Regions from separate parts of the Bacillus sp. UNC322MFChir4.1 genome, predicted to be linked through region 1. Evidence: a T-box and tRNA genes for the amino acid it is inferred to sense, from the RefSeq annotation. Region 1 holds a T-box; the other holds one or more tRNA genes.

The links. A T-box is a leader RNA that pairs with one kind of tRNA and senses whether it is charged. The one in region 1 lies ahead of pheS (phenylalanine--tRNA ligase subunit alpha), so its partner is inferred to be a tRNA-Phe.
Region 2: it has a tRNA-Phe gene. The T-box ahead of pheS (phenylalanine--tRNA ligase subunit alpha) is inferred to sense a tRNA for this amino acid. The anticodon was not compared.

Annotation. Positions count from the first base shown of each region.
Region 1 covers NZ_JQKQ01000014.1:119,859-128,067, forward strand. Annotated here, with positions in the region: gene pheT (phenylalanine--tRNA ligase subunit beta) at 1-2,045, opposite strand, end outside; gene pheS (phenylalanine--tRNA ligase subunit alpha) at 2,064-3,098, opposite strand; T-box leader at 3,143-3,371, opposite strand; gene BR72_RS07820 (TrmH family RNA methyltransferase) at 3,406-4,170, opposite strand; gene sspI (small acid-soluble spore protein SspI) at 4,285-4,494, shown strand; gene BR72_RS07830 (hypothetical protein) at 4,749-5,060, opposite strand; partial or broken gene BR72_RS26310 (IS3 family transposase) at 5,429-5,532, shown strand; gene BR72_RS07835 (hypothetical protein) at 5,664-5,906, opposite strand; gene BR72_RS07840 (HD domain-containing protein) at 6,405-6,977, shown strand; gene BR72_RS07845 (CPBP family intramembrane glutamic endopeptidase) at 7,092-7,808, shown strand; gene BR72_RS07850 (CPBP family intramembrane glutamic endopeptidase) at 7,861-8,209, shown strand, end outside.
Region 2 covers NZ_JQKQ01000035.1:9,953-18,161, reverse strand. Annotated here, with positions in the region: gene BR72_RS13975 (DHH family phosphoesterase) at 1-186, shown strand, start outside; gene rplI (50S ribosomal protein L9) at 183-629, shown strand; gene dnaB (replicative DNA helicase) at 657-2,009, shown strand; gene BR72_RS13960 (adenylosuccinate synthase) at 2,230-3,519, shown strand; tRNA gene BR72_RS13955 (tRNA-Lys) at 3,682-3,757, shown strand; tRNA gene BR72_RS13950 (tRNA-Glu) at 3,770-3,841, shown strand; tRNA gene BR72_RS13945 (tRNA-Asp) at 3,863-3,938, shown strand; tRNA gene BR72_RS13940 (tRNA-Phe) at 3,982-4,054, shown strand; gene walR (cell wall metabolism DNA-binding response regulator WalR) at 4,216-4,923, shown strand; gene walK (cell wall metabolism sensor histidine kinase WalK) at 4,927-6,774, shown strand; gene BR72_RS13925 (YycH family regulatory protein) at 6,771-8,108, shown strand; gene BR72_RS13920 (two-component system regulatory protein YycI) at 8,095-8,209, shown strand, end outside.

The DNA.
Region 1 (8,209 bases):
TGTTTTTGCGCTTCTGGGTGTAATTGACCGATGAAGCCAATTACTTCTCCGTCTAGTAAGATATCGGCTGTACGTCCTGGGTGCATGCCTTCACGTTTTGCAGGAGCATATGTGATGCTGCTTGCAACGCCAAGTACATCGAATAATCCTTCTAATACACCTTTTACAACGAAGAAGTCTACAACTTTCTTCTCACCTTGCCATGCATGATGAAGAGCAAGACCTGTCATAACGCCAGCAAGATGTTGTTCTTCTTTTGGAAGCTTATCTTCTGCTGTTGGTAAGAAGATAGAACCTACTTCATATAATGCAACACTGTCGTTTTTACGAGCATTGTTATATGAAACTGCTTCTAGCAATTGTGGTATTAAGCTTAAACGAAGCTGGCTGCGTTCCTCACTCATTGGAAGTGCAAGGTTTACAGGAGCTTTTTCGTTCGGCTCAACCATATATTGTTTCGCTTTATCAGCGCTTGTCAATGAATACGTAATCGCTTCATATAAACCAGCACCTTCTAGGTAGCGACGTACTTTACGACGTTTTGCTTGCGCTACTGTTAATTTACCACGCGTCATTGTTCCTGCTGGTAATGTAACTGGAATATGATCATAACCATACAGACGACCTACTTCTTCTACTAAATCTTCTGCAATTGTAATGTCAGGACGACGTGCTGGTACGTTTACATGGAATGTTCCTTCTACTTCTGTGAATGGGAACTTCAAGTTTGTAAAGATTGTACCCATTTCACTTGCAGAGATCTCTGTACCTAATACTCGATTTACTTTTTCAGCTGTAACTGATACTGTACGTTCTTGTACTTGTAAGTTATCAACTTCTACTACACCTTCAAGCGCTTCGCCACCAGCGTATTTTGCCATTAAAGCAGCTGCATGTTGAATTGCTTCGAATGTACGTGTTGGGTCGATTCCTTTTTCGAAACGTGCACTTGATTCACTGCGAAGACCTAAGTCTTTTGATGCGCGGCGCACCGTTTGACCTTCGAAGTATGCAGATTCGATTAGAACGTTTACTGTATCGTTATCAACTTCAGATTCAGCTCCGCCCATTACACCAGCAACAGCTAATGCTTTTGTGCCGTTTGTAATCGCAAGATGATGCGCTTGTAATGTACGTTCTTGATCGTCTAATGTTTGAATCTTTTCGCCTTCTTTTGCAAGACGAACAACGATTTCTTTTGAACCTAATTTATCGTAGTCAAATGCATGTAATGGTTGACCGTATTCAATTAAAATGTAGTTTGTAATGTCAACTACGTTGCTAATCGGGCGAATGCCAGCTGCCATAAGACGCGTTTGCATCCACATTGGTGATGGACCAACCTTTACGTTTTTCACCATTTTTGCCATGTATAATGGGTTTTGTTCTGTTGCTTCTACACTTACAGAAATATAATCAGATGTTTTTTCTGCCGCTTCTTGTAAGTTTGCTGCTGGAAGTTTCACTTCAAGGCCATAAATTGCTGCTACTTCATACGCAACGCCTAACATGTTTAAGCAATCCGCACGGTTCGGCGTTAATCCTAATTCAAGTACTTCATCATGTAAATTTAAGATTTCAAGTGCATCTGCACCAACTTCCACATCACTTGGGAAAATGAAAATACCTTCTGCATAGTCTTTTGCAACTAATTTTCCATCAACGCCAAGCTCTTGTAAGGAACAAACCATACCGTGAGAAGCTTCACCGCGTAGCTTTGCTTTTTTAATTTTGAAGTTACCAGGAAGAACAGCACCAACTTTTGCAACTGGTACTTTTAAACCTTTTGCAATATTAGGAGCACCGCAAATGATTTGTACTGGCTCTTCTTCGCCGATGTCGATTAAACATTTGCTTAACTTATCAGCTTCCGGGTGTTTTTCGCACTCTAATACGTGACCAACGACAACACCTTTTACGCCTTTATTTAATACTTCCACGCCTTCTACTTCAATACCACTTTTCGTGATTTTATCTGCTAATTCTTGTGCCGTTACATCTTTAATATCTACATACTCTTGTAACCAACGATATGATACGAACATATTTATCCTCTCCTTCCCTTACGCTCGTTTGAATTGTTGTAAGAAACGTACATCATTTGTATAGAAATGACGAATGTCATCAACGCCGTATTTTAACATTGCAATACGCTCTGCACCCATACCGAATGCGAAACCTTGATATTCTTTTGAATCGTAGCCTGCCATTTCAAGTACGTTCGGATGAACCATACCAGCACCTAAAATTTCAATCCAGCCAGTCCCTTTACAAGTACCGCAACCTTTCCCGTGACACATCATACAAGAAATATCCATCTCAACAGATGGTTCTGTGAATGGGAAGAAACTTGGACGAAGACGGATTTCACGATCTTCACCGAACATTTTTTTCACGAATACTTCTAATGTACCTTTTAAGTCACTCATGCGAATGTTTTTGTCGATTACAAGGCCTTCAATTTGCATGAACTGATGTGAATGCGTTGCATCGTCATCATCACGGCGATACACTTTACCAGGGCAAATAATTTTAATTGGGCCTTTTTCTTTATTATTTTCCATTGTTCTTGCTTGCACAGAAGATGTATGTGTACGTAGTAATGTTTCTTCTGTAATGTAGAAAGTGTCTTGCATATCACGCGCTGGGTGATCTTTCGGTAAGTTTAATGCTTCGAAGTTATAGTAGTCTTTCTCTACCTCTGTTCCTTCTGCAACTTCATATCCCATACCGATAAACACATCTTCAATCTGTTCAACAACCGCTGTTAACGGATGGTGACAACCTGTTTCTACAAGGCGACCTGGTAATGTAACATCAATAGTTTCAGATGCTAATTTTGCTTCAATTACTGTTTTTTCTAAATGATTAACTTTTTCTTCTAAACGCGTTTGAATTGCCTCGCGCACTTCATTTACTAAAGCTCCCATAAGCGGGCGCTCTTCTGGAGATAATTTCCCCATGCCGCGCAGTACTTCTGTAATCGGACCTTTTTTTCCTAAATACGCAACGCGTACATCGTTTAAGCCCTTTAGCTCTTTCGCTTCTTCAATCAGCTCTAACGCTTTTTGCTTTAGCTCTTTTAAACGTGCTTCCATTTGGAACCCTCCTAATGATAAAAATAAAAAAACCTCGCTCCCTAAAAAGGGACGAGGTAAATTCGCGGTACCACCCTAAATTGACAGAACGAGTCTGCCCACTTAATTCGTTATAACGGCTTTTTCAACCGGAACGCCTTTACATTTACATGGTCCTGGCGTCAACTCCAGAGGTGAATTCACTTCCGTCTACCATAAGAATGCTTTCAGTCTATGGCACTCTCTCCCTATATGGCGATTTTGCAAGTTACTCTTCTCTATCATCGTTTTTTAAACTATTTCACTTCCACCTATTATAAGAAGTTTTTTATCGATTCGCAACCGGAGTTTGCAAATAATACGTTAAAATACCTGCTGCAACCGCAACATTTAATGATTCTGCTCCTCCGTAAATCGGAATATATAAGTTTTGCTTACATTTCGCAAGAAGCTCTTGGCGAACGCCGTTTCCTTCGTTACCTACAATTAATGCAAAACTTCCTGTCGGTGCTACTTCACCGTATGGAACACCATTTTCAAGTGCTGTTCCGTATACAGGAACGTTATTTTCAGTTAACTTGTCTACCCATTCTTCTAAGTTTCCTTTTACAATCGGTAAATGGAATACAGAACCTTGCGTAGAACGTAGTACTTTACTGTTATATACATCGACACATCCTTCTCCAAGGATAACAGCATCAAGTCCAGCTGCATCTGCGGTACGAATGATTGTCCCTAAATTCCCTGGGTCTTGCAGGCCGTCTAATAGTAGAAACTTCCCATTTGTAAGAGCAATTTCTTTTTCATGTTTCTCACAAACCGCAAATACTCCTTGTGTCGTTTCTGTTTCACATAACAATTTTACAACCGCTTCAGACAAAATATACATTTCTACATCATCAACCGTCCAATCTTTCGGAAGATCCGTCTGATCTGAGACGATTAACTCTGTTACAACGCCTGCTTTTAAAGCTTCCTCAACTAAATGGAATCCTTCTACAAAAAATAATCCTTTTTTATCGCGCTCTTTTTTCGTCTGCAGCTTCTTCCACTGCTTTACGCGCGGATTTTGTACTGAATCAATGTTTTTCATTCTATGCATTCCCTCTCTTCTTGTCTTCTCATTATAGCCTATTTTTCATACATATTTACATAAAAAAGAACAAAAACTAACGTCAGTTTCCATTCCTAAAAAGAGGTGAAAGCGATGAACTTTAATTTACGCGGTGCTGTATTAGCAAACATAGCTGGAAATACACAAGACCAATTACAAGAAACAATTGTCGATGCGATTCAAAGCGGAGAAGAAAAAATGCTTCCAGGACTTGGTGTGTTATTCGAAGTGATTTGGAAAAATGCTGATGATAGTGAAAAGCATGAGATGTTAGCGACGCTAGAGCAAGGTGTAAAAAAATAAGCAGGGGTAAAACAGATATAAAAAACCCTTTTTTAGGGGAGGACGAGAGCTTCTGGCCGTGCATAGTAGCGGCCAGGGCCTTTTTCTGCCACGGGCGAGGTTTAAAACAAAAAGAGCAAACAAGTACGGGGCATGTTGTATTTTACATAGCAGCGACTTATTTGTTAAAAAATTCAAACGCTCAGAAGTCTGAGCGTTTTTTGGCGAAATATTTTACTATTCTTTTTGAACTATAGTTTAAAGGTATTTGCATGCTACGGAGCAAATTCAATTTGACCCGTCACCAATAAGAAAATCGCGATTATCCAAAATATAAAGAAAGAAGAGGAGAGGATTAAAGATATTATAGGAACTACATTTTTCTCTGTTTTCTTCGCTATCCCGATTATAGAAAGTGTGATACCTATTCCCGTAAGAAAAAATGTTATATAATCTCCAACTAAACTTCCGATATTCGCTATTCTTGTCGGTGTTACAAAAACGATAAAAAAACAAATAATTCCAATAACCAAAGAAAGATAACTAATTATACCGTTCTTCTTTGGAATAACTATTTCATTTTCCAAACAAACACAACATTTCCAAATAAATGTAATTTAATTTTAACATAATTATTTAATTGATTAGTCAAAACAGAACGTTTTTTTCGAACTAATCAGTTAATTAAAACCAAACTTCTTTTTCGAGAGACGAAAGCTTCTGGCTATGCGTAGAAGCGGTCAGGGCCTTTTTCTGCCACGGGCGAGGTTTAAAACAGAGGGAGCATGCATGTGTGAACTGTACCTCGAATCATGGAAATTTTTTTCGTCCACAATTCGGGGGTTTTGTGCATTTTTATAAGCAATCCGATTTTTTTATATCTAGTTACGTTAAATTCGTGGAGTATTCCCAAAACGACTAGCCAGAACTCACACCTAAAAAAGTGCAACGCATTATGAAGGAATTTGAAAGTGTAGATCAATTAAGAAAGAACTAATGAAATATATAGATTACTACAATCACAAACGAATTAAGGCAAAATTAAAAGGCCTGAACTAAGTAACAATACCGAGTTCAGACCTTAACCGCCGCATAATCAAATAACCCGTCTAACTTTATGGGTTCACTTCAAAAAGCCTTAAGGAGAAAACCGAAGGCTTTTTGATATATCTATACACTTATTCGTTTATTTATTTTTGAAAGTTTTTAATATCCGGATTAAAAATACGAACAGTCTGAAGAAGGTTATCTACAATGTCTTGTTGTTGAGCTGTTAGTGTACCACCATCAGTGAATACTGTAACACAGATTGGACAAGCTTCAATATGAATTCCTAATAGGTCAATAGCAAGCCCACCAGGTACATTCAGAGTGAGAATAGGTGTTGAACCCGCAGGAGGAGTGCAGGTTTCACAGTTAGTTAAAAGAGCCATAAAGTCAAATCCTTTCTTTATAGGGGTACCATATATATATGACCAAATATGGCTATGTGAAATAGACATTTATACAATTCTTGATCATTCTGTTAAAATATCTCCAAAGTTGGGCATGATTTCTGTACCAGTAGGATTTTTGATACCTCGCTCTATATTATGAGTTTTTTATCTCTTCTATCAACCCTAACGACATGGTCTTCTCTAGCAAATACTAGATTCTCTTTTCCTATCCGAAATAAAATTAATAGTGTGAAATACAACTCACAATACAATTCCTCTTCCAAGTAAACCTGGAACATACGTATATTATATCGGCGTTTTTTGGGAGCAAGGCGATGCTGGTTATATTCAAGTAAAAGTAGAATAAAAATTTCCCTATTACATCACTAATTACTTTACTAACACAATATGATGAAGTAAAATGTTCAAAATATACTTATGGCTATCTATTCGTTTTCATCATATACATCAATGAACAAAAGGAGTGAATGCTTTATGCGCCGTATCACGCTTGAACAAATTTTCCAACACCATATTACACAAAAGTATGTAAACCGTTCTGGAATGGTCCATGCGATTGCCGTCGCTTATCATGCGTTTCACTTAGCAAAAAAGCATCACGCCTCAGTCGACGCGGCAACAAAGGCTGGCTTTCTTCATGATATCGGACATCATACATGGTATCGTGATGGGGAATGGGACTATGAATTATATAAAAAGAATGATATACACGCCATTAAAGGAGCAGAAAGAGCTCATAAATTGCTAATCCGATTAGGAGAACATCCAAAACAAGCAAAGGAAATTTCTGTTGCCATTCTCCTGCACACTGATTCTTTTCTACTAGAACAATCACTTGAGAGAACACCTCTCCAAAATATTATTAAATGGGCAGACGAAGCCGATGAAGAACCGGGCGGGGCACATCACTACCGAGCAATCTCTTATGAAAAAGCACTGCAAGCAATCAAGCGATTAGATAAGATGGTAGATCGTGAATTACAAGTCCAACAATCAACATCCTCTGCTCATATTTCTACCAATGAAAAAGCGGAGCAAATATGTTAATCAATAACAGAACAAAAATCACAAAATTTCAAACTATTATGTAACATTAACTTATGGTACATTTTATCTAAATATGTATAATTTTATATATAAATAATAGAGAGGATTCGATATATGCAACATTCTATACAACTTACATATGATCAAAAACATTCCTTATCATGGGGAAAATTCATCGGTTCTGTTTTATTTGCCTTTTTTGGGGCAAAGATCATAAGTGACTTATTTATAAGTCTTCCATTTATGATTTATAGCGAAGGCATTTCTGATAAAAAAACAAGCGCCCTATATAGCTCACTTGGAGCAACCGGAGGTGCTTTATTACAACTGCTCATTTTATTATTGTTTATTTTTAAATACGAACCTATGAAAGAACTGTTATTACCTGCTTTAAATTTCCAAGCACTCCAGAAAGTTCGCACATATGTATACTTATTTCTTTTCTTTGTGTTTAGTATTACGATTAATATATTTATAATTTCTAAGATATTTCCTCATGCAACGCAGGAACAAGATGTAGCTTTAAACTTAAATACTTTAAAACAATATAAAACTCTACTAATTTTAGAAGGTGCGATTTTCGTCCCTATTATTGAAGAACTTATTTTCCGTGGAGTCATTCTTCAATTTTTCCAGCAACGTTTTCCATTTTTGATAGCAGCAATTGGATCCAGTTTCATCTTCGGAATCGCCCATACATATTCTTTAGGTGTTATGGCCAGCGCTTTTATGACGGGGATATTTATGGCTGTATTATATAAAAAAACAAATTCTATTATTCCTGCTATATTATTTCATATGATGAATAATATGCTCGCGTTTTTAACATAAACAAGGGATACACAAAGTCAAATTACTACTACTACTAGAAAGGAGCAAGACTTTGCAAACACATATACAAATAGAACAGCAAACGAAAACATCTTGGCTTGAATTTTTTGGAATCCTGTTAATGATCATTCTCGTTATTCCAATGATTAATGGAGTTTTCACTATACTCCCTATCGAGTTATATAAATATGTTCGCCCAAATACACATACTCCTCTACTTGAGTCACTTGAAAGTATTAGTTATGAATTCATAGCCCTATTCTTTTTAATGCTATATATCGCAAAGTATAAACCACTTAAAACTCTAGTATTACCAGCGATTGATTTTCAATGTTTAAAATCTTTTCGTACGTATATATACATACTCCTTTATTACGCTATCGGTATTTTTATCGACCTTG
Region 2 (8,209 bases), on a different contig from region 1:
AAGGTAATTGGGATTAGTGGACGCTCTTTAGGAGAAGTAAATGTACAGCTTATTATGGAAAATTTAGGCGGGGGCGGCCATTTAACAAATGCCGCAACGCAAATACAAGACATATCGATTGATGAAGCAGAAGCAAACTTAAAATCTATTATAAATGAGTATTTAGAGGGAGGAACACAATCATGAAAGTAATCTTTTTAAAAGATGTAAAAGGTAAAGGGAAAAAAGGGGAAATGAAAAACGTACCAGACGGTTATGCTAATAACTTTTTATTAAAACAAGGACTTGCAATTGAAGCGACAAATGCAAATATGAAGACATTAGATGCGAAAAAGCGTAAAGAAGAAAAAGATGCAGAATTAGAGCTTGAAAAATGCAAGGAATTAAAAGAAACGCTAGAAAAATTAACAGTAGAATTAAAAGCAAAATCAGGTGAGGGCGGCCGTTTATTTGGTTCTATTACAAGTAAACAAATTGTAGATAGCTTACAAAAAGCTCATAATATTAAACTTGATAAACGTAAATTTGAAATGGACGATGCAATTCGTGCATTAGGATATACGAACGTTACTGTGAAATTACATCCACAAGTAACAGCAACAGTAAAGGTTCATGTTACTGAACAATAAAGAAAAGATTGAAAAGGAGGATTGCGCATGAGTGATATGTTTGCTGATCGTACCCCTCCGCATAATATTGAGGCTGAACAAGCTGTATTAGGAGCCATTTTTCTTGATCAAGAAGCGTTAACATCAGCTTCGGAAATGCTAATGCCAGAAGACTTCTATCGAACGGCGCATCAAAAAATTTATCAAATGATGCTTGATCTTTCTGATAAAGGAGAGCCCATTGATTTAGTTACCGCAACAGCAGCACTTGCTGATCAAAACTTGTTAGAAGAAATTGGCGGTGTTTCTTATTTAGCTGAACTAGCGGAAGCTGTACCGACAGCTGCTAACGTAGAATATTATGCGCGCATTATCGCAGAAAAATCGATTTTGCGTCGGCTTATTCGGACAGCAACACATATTGTGTCGGATGGTTATGAACGAGAAGATGATGTAGAGAGTCTATTAAATGAAGCTGAGAAAAAAATATTAGAGGTATCTCAGCGTACGAATACAAAAGGTTTCCAAAATATTAAAGATGTTCTTGTAGCAGCTTACGATAAAATTGAATTACTGCATAATCAAAAAGGTGAAGTTACAGGAATTCCAACGGGTTTCACCGAGTTAGATCGTATGACAGCAGGTTTCCAGCGCAATGATTTAATTATTGTAGCGGCGCGTCCATCTGTAGGGAAAACAGCATTTTCTTTAAATATTGCTCAAAACGTTGCGACGAAAACGGACGAAAATGTTGCGATTTTTAGTTTAGAGATGGGGGCTGACCAGCTCGTTATGCGTATGCTTTGTGCAGAAGGGAATATTGATGCACAGCGTCTTCGTACAGGGACTTTAACTTCAGAAGACTGGGCGAAACTGACGATGGCTATGGGCAGTCTCTCAAATGCAGGTATTTTTATTGATGATACGCCAGGTATTCGTGTTAGTGAAATTCGGGCAAAATGTAGACGTTTAAAACAAGAACATGGTCTTGGAATGATTTTAATCGATTATTTGCAGCTTATTCAAGGTAGCGGGAAATCTGGTGAAAACCGTCAGCAAGAAGTATCGGAGATTTCTCGTACACTAAAAGGATTGGCGCGTGAACTAGAAGTTCCGGTTATTGCCTTATCGCAGCTTTCTCGTGGTGTAGAATCTCGTCAAGATAAGCGTCCGATGATGTCGGATATTCGTGAGTCAGGAAGTATTGAGCAAGATGCTGATATAGTAGCATTCTTATATCGTGAAGATTACTATGACCGAGAAACAGAAAATAAAAATACAATTGAAATTATTATTGCTAAGCAGCGTAATGGTCCAGTAGGTTCGGTTGAACTGGCGTTTGTAAAGGAGTTTAACAAATTCGTAAACTTAGAACGACGTTTTGAGGATGGGCATGCATAGCAAGCATAGCGAGAGTATAAAAAAGAAGCACATTTCTTATAATAAAATGTGTTTCTTTTTTTGTTTGTGAAATAATGTTTTCATGCGTAAAATGAAATTCTTACGAACAAAAAAGATAAAAGAGAAAAAAATGTTCGTTTTTAAATTGACTTCTCTTTGCATTTTGGTACAATTATATTGTTTGAAAAGTTCGTTTGAAAATTTCGGAGGTGCTTGAATAATGTCTTCAGTAGTAGTTGTAGGAACACAGTGGGGCGATGAAGGAAAAGGTAAAATTACTGATTTCCTTTCTGAACATGCAGAAGTAGTTGCGCGCTATCAAGGCGGAAATAACGCAGGACATACAATTGTTTTTAACGGTGTTAAATATAAATTGCACTTAATTCCATCTGGTATTTTCTATAAAGAAAAAGTTTGTGTTATCGGAAACGGTATGGTAGTAGATCCAAAAGCTTTGCTTGAGGAATTAAAATATTTACATGATCGCGGTGTAAGCACTGATAATTTACGTATTAGTAACCGTGCACATGTTATCTTACCTTATCACTTAAAGCAAGACGAGTTAGAAGAAGAGCGTAAAGGTGATAATAAAATTGGTACAACGAAAAAAGGTATCGGTCCTGCATACATGGACAAAGCTGCTCGTACAGGTATTCGTATGGCAGACCTTTTAGATCGTGAAGCATTTAAAGAAAAGCTTGAGCGTACTCTAGCAGAAAAAAATCGTTTGTTTGAAAAAATGTATGATGCAGAAGGATTTAGTGCAGAAGAAATTTTCGAAGAATATTTCGAATATGGTCAACGAATTGCACAATACGTATGTGATACGTCTGTTGTATTAAATGATGCATTAGATGAAGGACGCCGCGTATTATTTGAAGGTGCACAAGGTGTTATGCTTGATATTGATCAAGGTACGTACCCGTTCGTTACATCTTCTAACCCAGTTGCTGGTGGTGTAACAATTGGTTCTGGTGTAGGACCTTCTAAAATTAAACGCGTAGTAGGTGTATGTAAAGCATATACAAGCCGTGTAGGTGACGGTCCATTCCCAACTGAGCTTCATGATGAAGTTGGTAATCAAATTCGTGAAGTTGGTCGTGAATACGGTACAACAACAGGTCGTCCACGCCGTGTTGGTTGGTTTGATAGTGTTGTTGTAAGACATGCTCGTCGCGTTAGCGGTCTTACAGACTTGTCTTTAAACTCTATCGACGTATTAACAGGTATTCCAACTGTGAAAATTTGTATTGCATACAAATATAACGGTGAAGTTATTGACGAAGTTCCAGCAAACTTAAATATTTTAGCGAAATGTGAGCCAGTATACGAAGAGCTTCCAGGTTGGACAGAAGATATTACAGGCGTAAAAACACTAGCTGAACTTCCTGAAAATGCAAGACATTATGTAGAACGTGTGTCTCAATTAACAGGTATTCCGTTAGCTATGTTCTCTGTTGGTCCAGACCGTAGCCAAACAAATATTGTTCGTAACGTATACGGTATCTAATCTTGTTTTTTTCTTAAAAATACGATATATGAAAAAAGAACCCAATTTAAATGGGTTCTTTTTTTATGTTTTTATAAAAAAATATAAAAAAGTATTGTACAAATATATCATTTCATGATATTATAACTCTTGTCGTCACGAAAACATGACATTGGTGAACATGAGCCATTAGCTCAGTTGGTAGAGCATCTGACTTTTAATCAGAGGGTCGAAGGTTCGAGTCCTTCATGGCTCACCATTTTATTTTCGTGGCCCGTTGGTCAAGTGGTTAAGACACCGCCCTTTCACGGCGGTAACACGGGTTCGAATCCCGTACGGGTCACTTTTTTTTTTGTTTTATTTTGGTCCCGTGGTGTAGTGGTTAACATGCCTGCCTGTCACGCAGGAGATCGCCGGTTCGACCCCGGTCGGGACCGCCACTTTTGTTTAATACCACAATTAGTGGTTTTATATATATGTTTTGGCTCGGTAGCTCAGTCGGTAGAGCAGAGGACTGAAAATCCTCGTGTCGGCGGTTCGATTCCGTCCCGAGCCACTTTCAGGATATTAAGAGGGCCCGCTTAATATCCTTTTTATATTGTACAATTTTACAAATGAGATTAGTTCTTTTAAAATAGAAGGAAGGGAAGCCTCTAGCAGTTGAAGCTAGAGGTTTTTCTGTAAAGAAGGCAATTAAATGTTCAGGAGGAAACTAAAATGATGGGAAAGAAAATTTTAGTCGTTGATGATGAAAAACCAATTGCAGATATTTTAAAGTTTAATTTAGAAAAAGAAGGTTTTGAAATTGTAATGGCTCATGATGGTGATGAAGCCATTGAAAAAGCAAATGAAGAACAACCAGATATGGTTTTATTAGATATTATGTTACCGGGAAAAGATGGTTTAGAAGTTTGTCGTGAAATACGAAAAAACTATGAAATGCCAATTATTATGCTAACAGCAAAAGACTCTGAAATTGATAAAGTCCTTGGATTAGAACTAGGGGCAGATGATTATGTAACAAAGCCGTTTAGTACACGTGAGTTATTAGCACGCGTAAAAGCGAATTTACGTCGTCATCAACAAGGTGGAGCAGCTGAAAAAGAAGAAAATGCAGAGATGGTTATTGGACCGATTGTAATCAATCCCAATGCATATAGTGTAACAAAGCGCGAAGAAAATATTGAGTTAACACATCGCGAATTTGAATTGCTTCATTATTTAGCGAAGCATTTAGGACAAGTTATGACGCGCGAACATTTATTACAAACTGTTTGGGGTTATGACTATTTTGGTGATGTGCGTACAGTAGATGTAACAGTTCGTCGTTTACGTGAGAAAATTGAAGATAATCCAAGTCATCCAACTTTAATTGTAACAAGACGTGGTGTGGGATATTACTTACGCGATCCAGAGCAGGAGTAATATATGAAGAAAGTTGGTTTTTTTCAGTCGATTCATTTAAAGTTCGTATTAATTTACATGCTATTAATTTTAATGGCAATGCAAATTATTGGTGTTTATTTTGTTCGGGAGTTAGAGAAAAATCTTGTGAAGAGTTTTAAAGAATCATTAACACAACGAACGAATTTACTTGCTTACAACTTAAAGCAAGAATTTGGAAAAGAAAGAGATAGACCAAAAGATCCTACCATTGAAGAGGCACTGAAAACAAGTCTGGAAGGTTTTGCTTCTGATCGAAAAGCTGATATTCAAGAGGTTCGGGTCATTGATGAGAATAGTCGTGTGTTAGCAACATCACTTCAATATAATCAAAGTATTGTCGGAAAAAAAACAACAGACTTATTGGTAAAACGAGCATTAGTGCAAGAAAAACCTGTTGATAAAATGGAACTAGACCGCAACACAGGAAATCGTGTGCAGGTTGTTGCTACTCCAATCAAGGTACCCATCCAAGCAAATAATGATAAACCTTGTGTAATCTATATTGTTGCTTCTATGGAAGATGTTTATAAACAAATGAAACTCATTAATCAAATCTTTGCAACGGGAACGGTTATCGCATTGTTAGTAACAGCTGTGCTAGGTATTTTATTAGCACAAACTATTACAAGACCAATTTCAGATATGAGAAAGCAAGCGATTGAAATGGCAAAGGGAAATTACGCTCGGAAAGTAAAAGTGCATGGTCATGATGAAATTGGCCAATTAGCATTGGCATTTAATAATTTATCGAAGAAGTTGCAGCAAGCTCGTTCTTCTACGGAGAGCGAGAGAAGAAAGCTTTCGTCTGTATTATCTCATATGACAGATGGAGTAATTGCAACGGATCGAAAAGGAGATATTATCTTATTAAATGATCCAGCTGAAAAAATGCTTAACGTTTCACGTGAAACAGCATTAGATCAGTCGATTTTAGAAATATTAGGCATTCAAGAAGAGTACACATTAGATAATTTATATGAAGAACCAGACTCTGTTATATTAGATTTTAGTACAAGAGATGAGCCGTATATTTTACGAGCTAGCTTTTCTATTATTCAAAAAGACAATGGAAAGGTAAATGGTTTCATTGCGGTATTATATGATGTGACGGAACAAGAGCGAATCGAGGGCGAGCGCCGAGAATTTGTGGCAAACGTTTCTCATGAACTTCGTACACCATTAACAACGATGCGAAGCTATTTGGAAGCATTAGGTGAAGGTGCGTGGCAAGATCCGAATATTGCACCGCAATTCTTACAAGTGACGCAAGAAGAAACGGAGCGAATGATTCGACTTGTTAATGCGCTGCTACAGCTTTCAAAATTAGATAGTACAGAATATCGTTTAATGAAAGAATGGGTAGATTTTACACAATTCTTTAGTAATATCATTGATCGTTTTGAAATGTCAAAAGAGCAGAATGTATCGTTTAAACGTTCATTTTCTAAGAGAACACGTTTTATTGAGATTGATGAGGATAAAATTACACAAGTTCTTTATAATATTATTTCAAACGCCTTAAAGTATTCTCCAGAAGGCGGAACAATAACATATCGTTTACGAGAAAGAGAAGATATGTTAGAAATAAGCATCAGCGACCAAGGAATGGGGATTCCGAAAGAGAACGTTGATAAGATTTTTGAGCGTTTCTATCGCGTTGACAAAGCGCGTTCACGTAAATTAGGTGGAACAGGATTAGGTCTAGCAATTGCCAAGGAAATGATTCAAGCTCATGGCGGTTCGATTTGGGCAAAAAGTGAAGAAGGAAAAGGGACAACCATTTATTTCACGCTTCCGATGGAAAAGGAAGAAGAGGATGACTGGGAATGAATATGGAGAACTTAAAATCAGTCTTGCTAATTAACTTAGTTGTTATTAGCGTATTTCTTACTTTTAATTTATGGACTTATGTACCTGATTCCAGCAAATTGCAAAATGCGAAATATCTTCAAGAAAATACGGAGGGAGAACAGAAGAATCTTGCGAATGTCATTTTACCTTCTGTTGTTCTTTTCCATAAAGAGAATACACATCTTGGAAGCGAAAATATAGACGCTATTGATCCATTATATAAATTACTTCAACGAGGAGAATTGTACGATTTTAAAGATATATCAAATGATATTCCGAAACAGCAATTTTTCTCCTTTGTTCGTGGGAAAAACAAGATTGAAATGCTTTTCCCTACACATATCCCATTGGATTCTATGAGGGGCGTTTTTGCCATCAAGGAAAAAATCCCAGATTCATATAGCTTTAATCGTATAATGATTGACTTATCAAAAAGTCGCGATGGTAATATTTCTGTCTACTTTATCTCATATGAAAATCGCAAGGTATATCATATGGTGTTAAAAGGAATAATGCTTCGAGAGCTTGAAACGGCACGTGACCAATTTGCAGCTAGTGCGAGGGATTACTCTCAATACACATTAAGTGATACGAGAGAAATATTTTTACCAGATACGAAAACGGATGTGCAGAGTATGGGGTATTTAGTAAATGAAATTACCGAGGATGTATTTATAAATGCATTATTTACAGATCCTCGTTATGTAAAAAAAATACCTGGTGAACGTGAAAACACATATACAGATGGAATTCGCCTCATGCAAGTATTAAAGAAAAATCAAATGTTACAGTACACAAATTCAGCTGTATCAGAACAAGCGAATATATCTGGAAATGCGCTTATTCAACGCAGTTTTGATTTTATTAACGGTCATAGTGGTTTAACAGATTCTTATCGTTTTGAATATATGAGCTCTAGAAAAAGACAAACAACGTATCGTTTATATGTTGATAGCTTACCTGTATTTAATGAAAATGGCATGGCAACATTAGATGAAGTATGGGGGGGAGAAGAATTAATTTCCTATAAGCGTCCATTATTTAAGCTATTATTAAAATATGTTGATGACCAAACAATCTCTCTTGCGGATGGTAAGACAGTTATACGCTCTCTAGAGAAGAATGAAAATGTGGATATGAAATTAATTGAAGATATTCGATTAGGATATAAGCTTACACCACAGTCAGGAACAGATGGAAAAAATATAGCTGCAATAAATTTAAAACCCGTTTGGTATGTTGTGTACGGTGAAGACAATAAGGTTAAAGAATGGTGCGAAGAGAAAGGAGGAGAGCTCATTGGATTGGAATAGGATTAAAACAATTTTTATTGTTACCTTTTTCATTTTAGATCTCTTCCTTATCTTTCAGTTTGTACAAAAAAAGGATAGTAATCAACTTGATTATATGACGG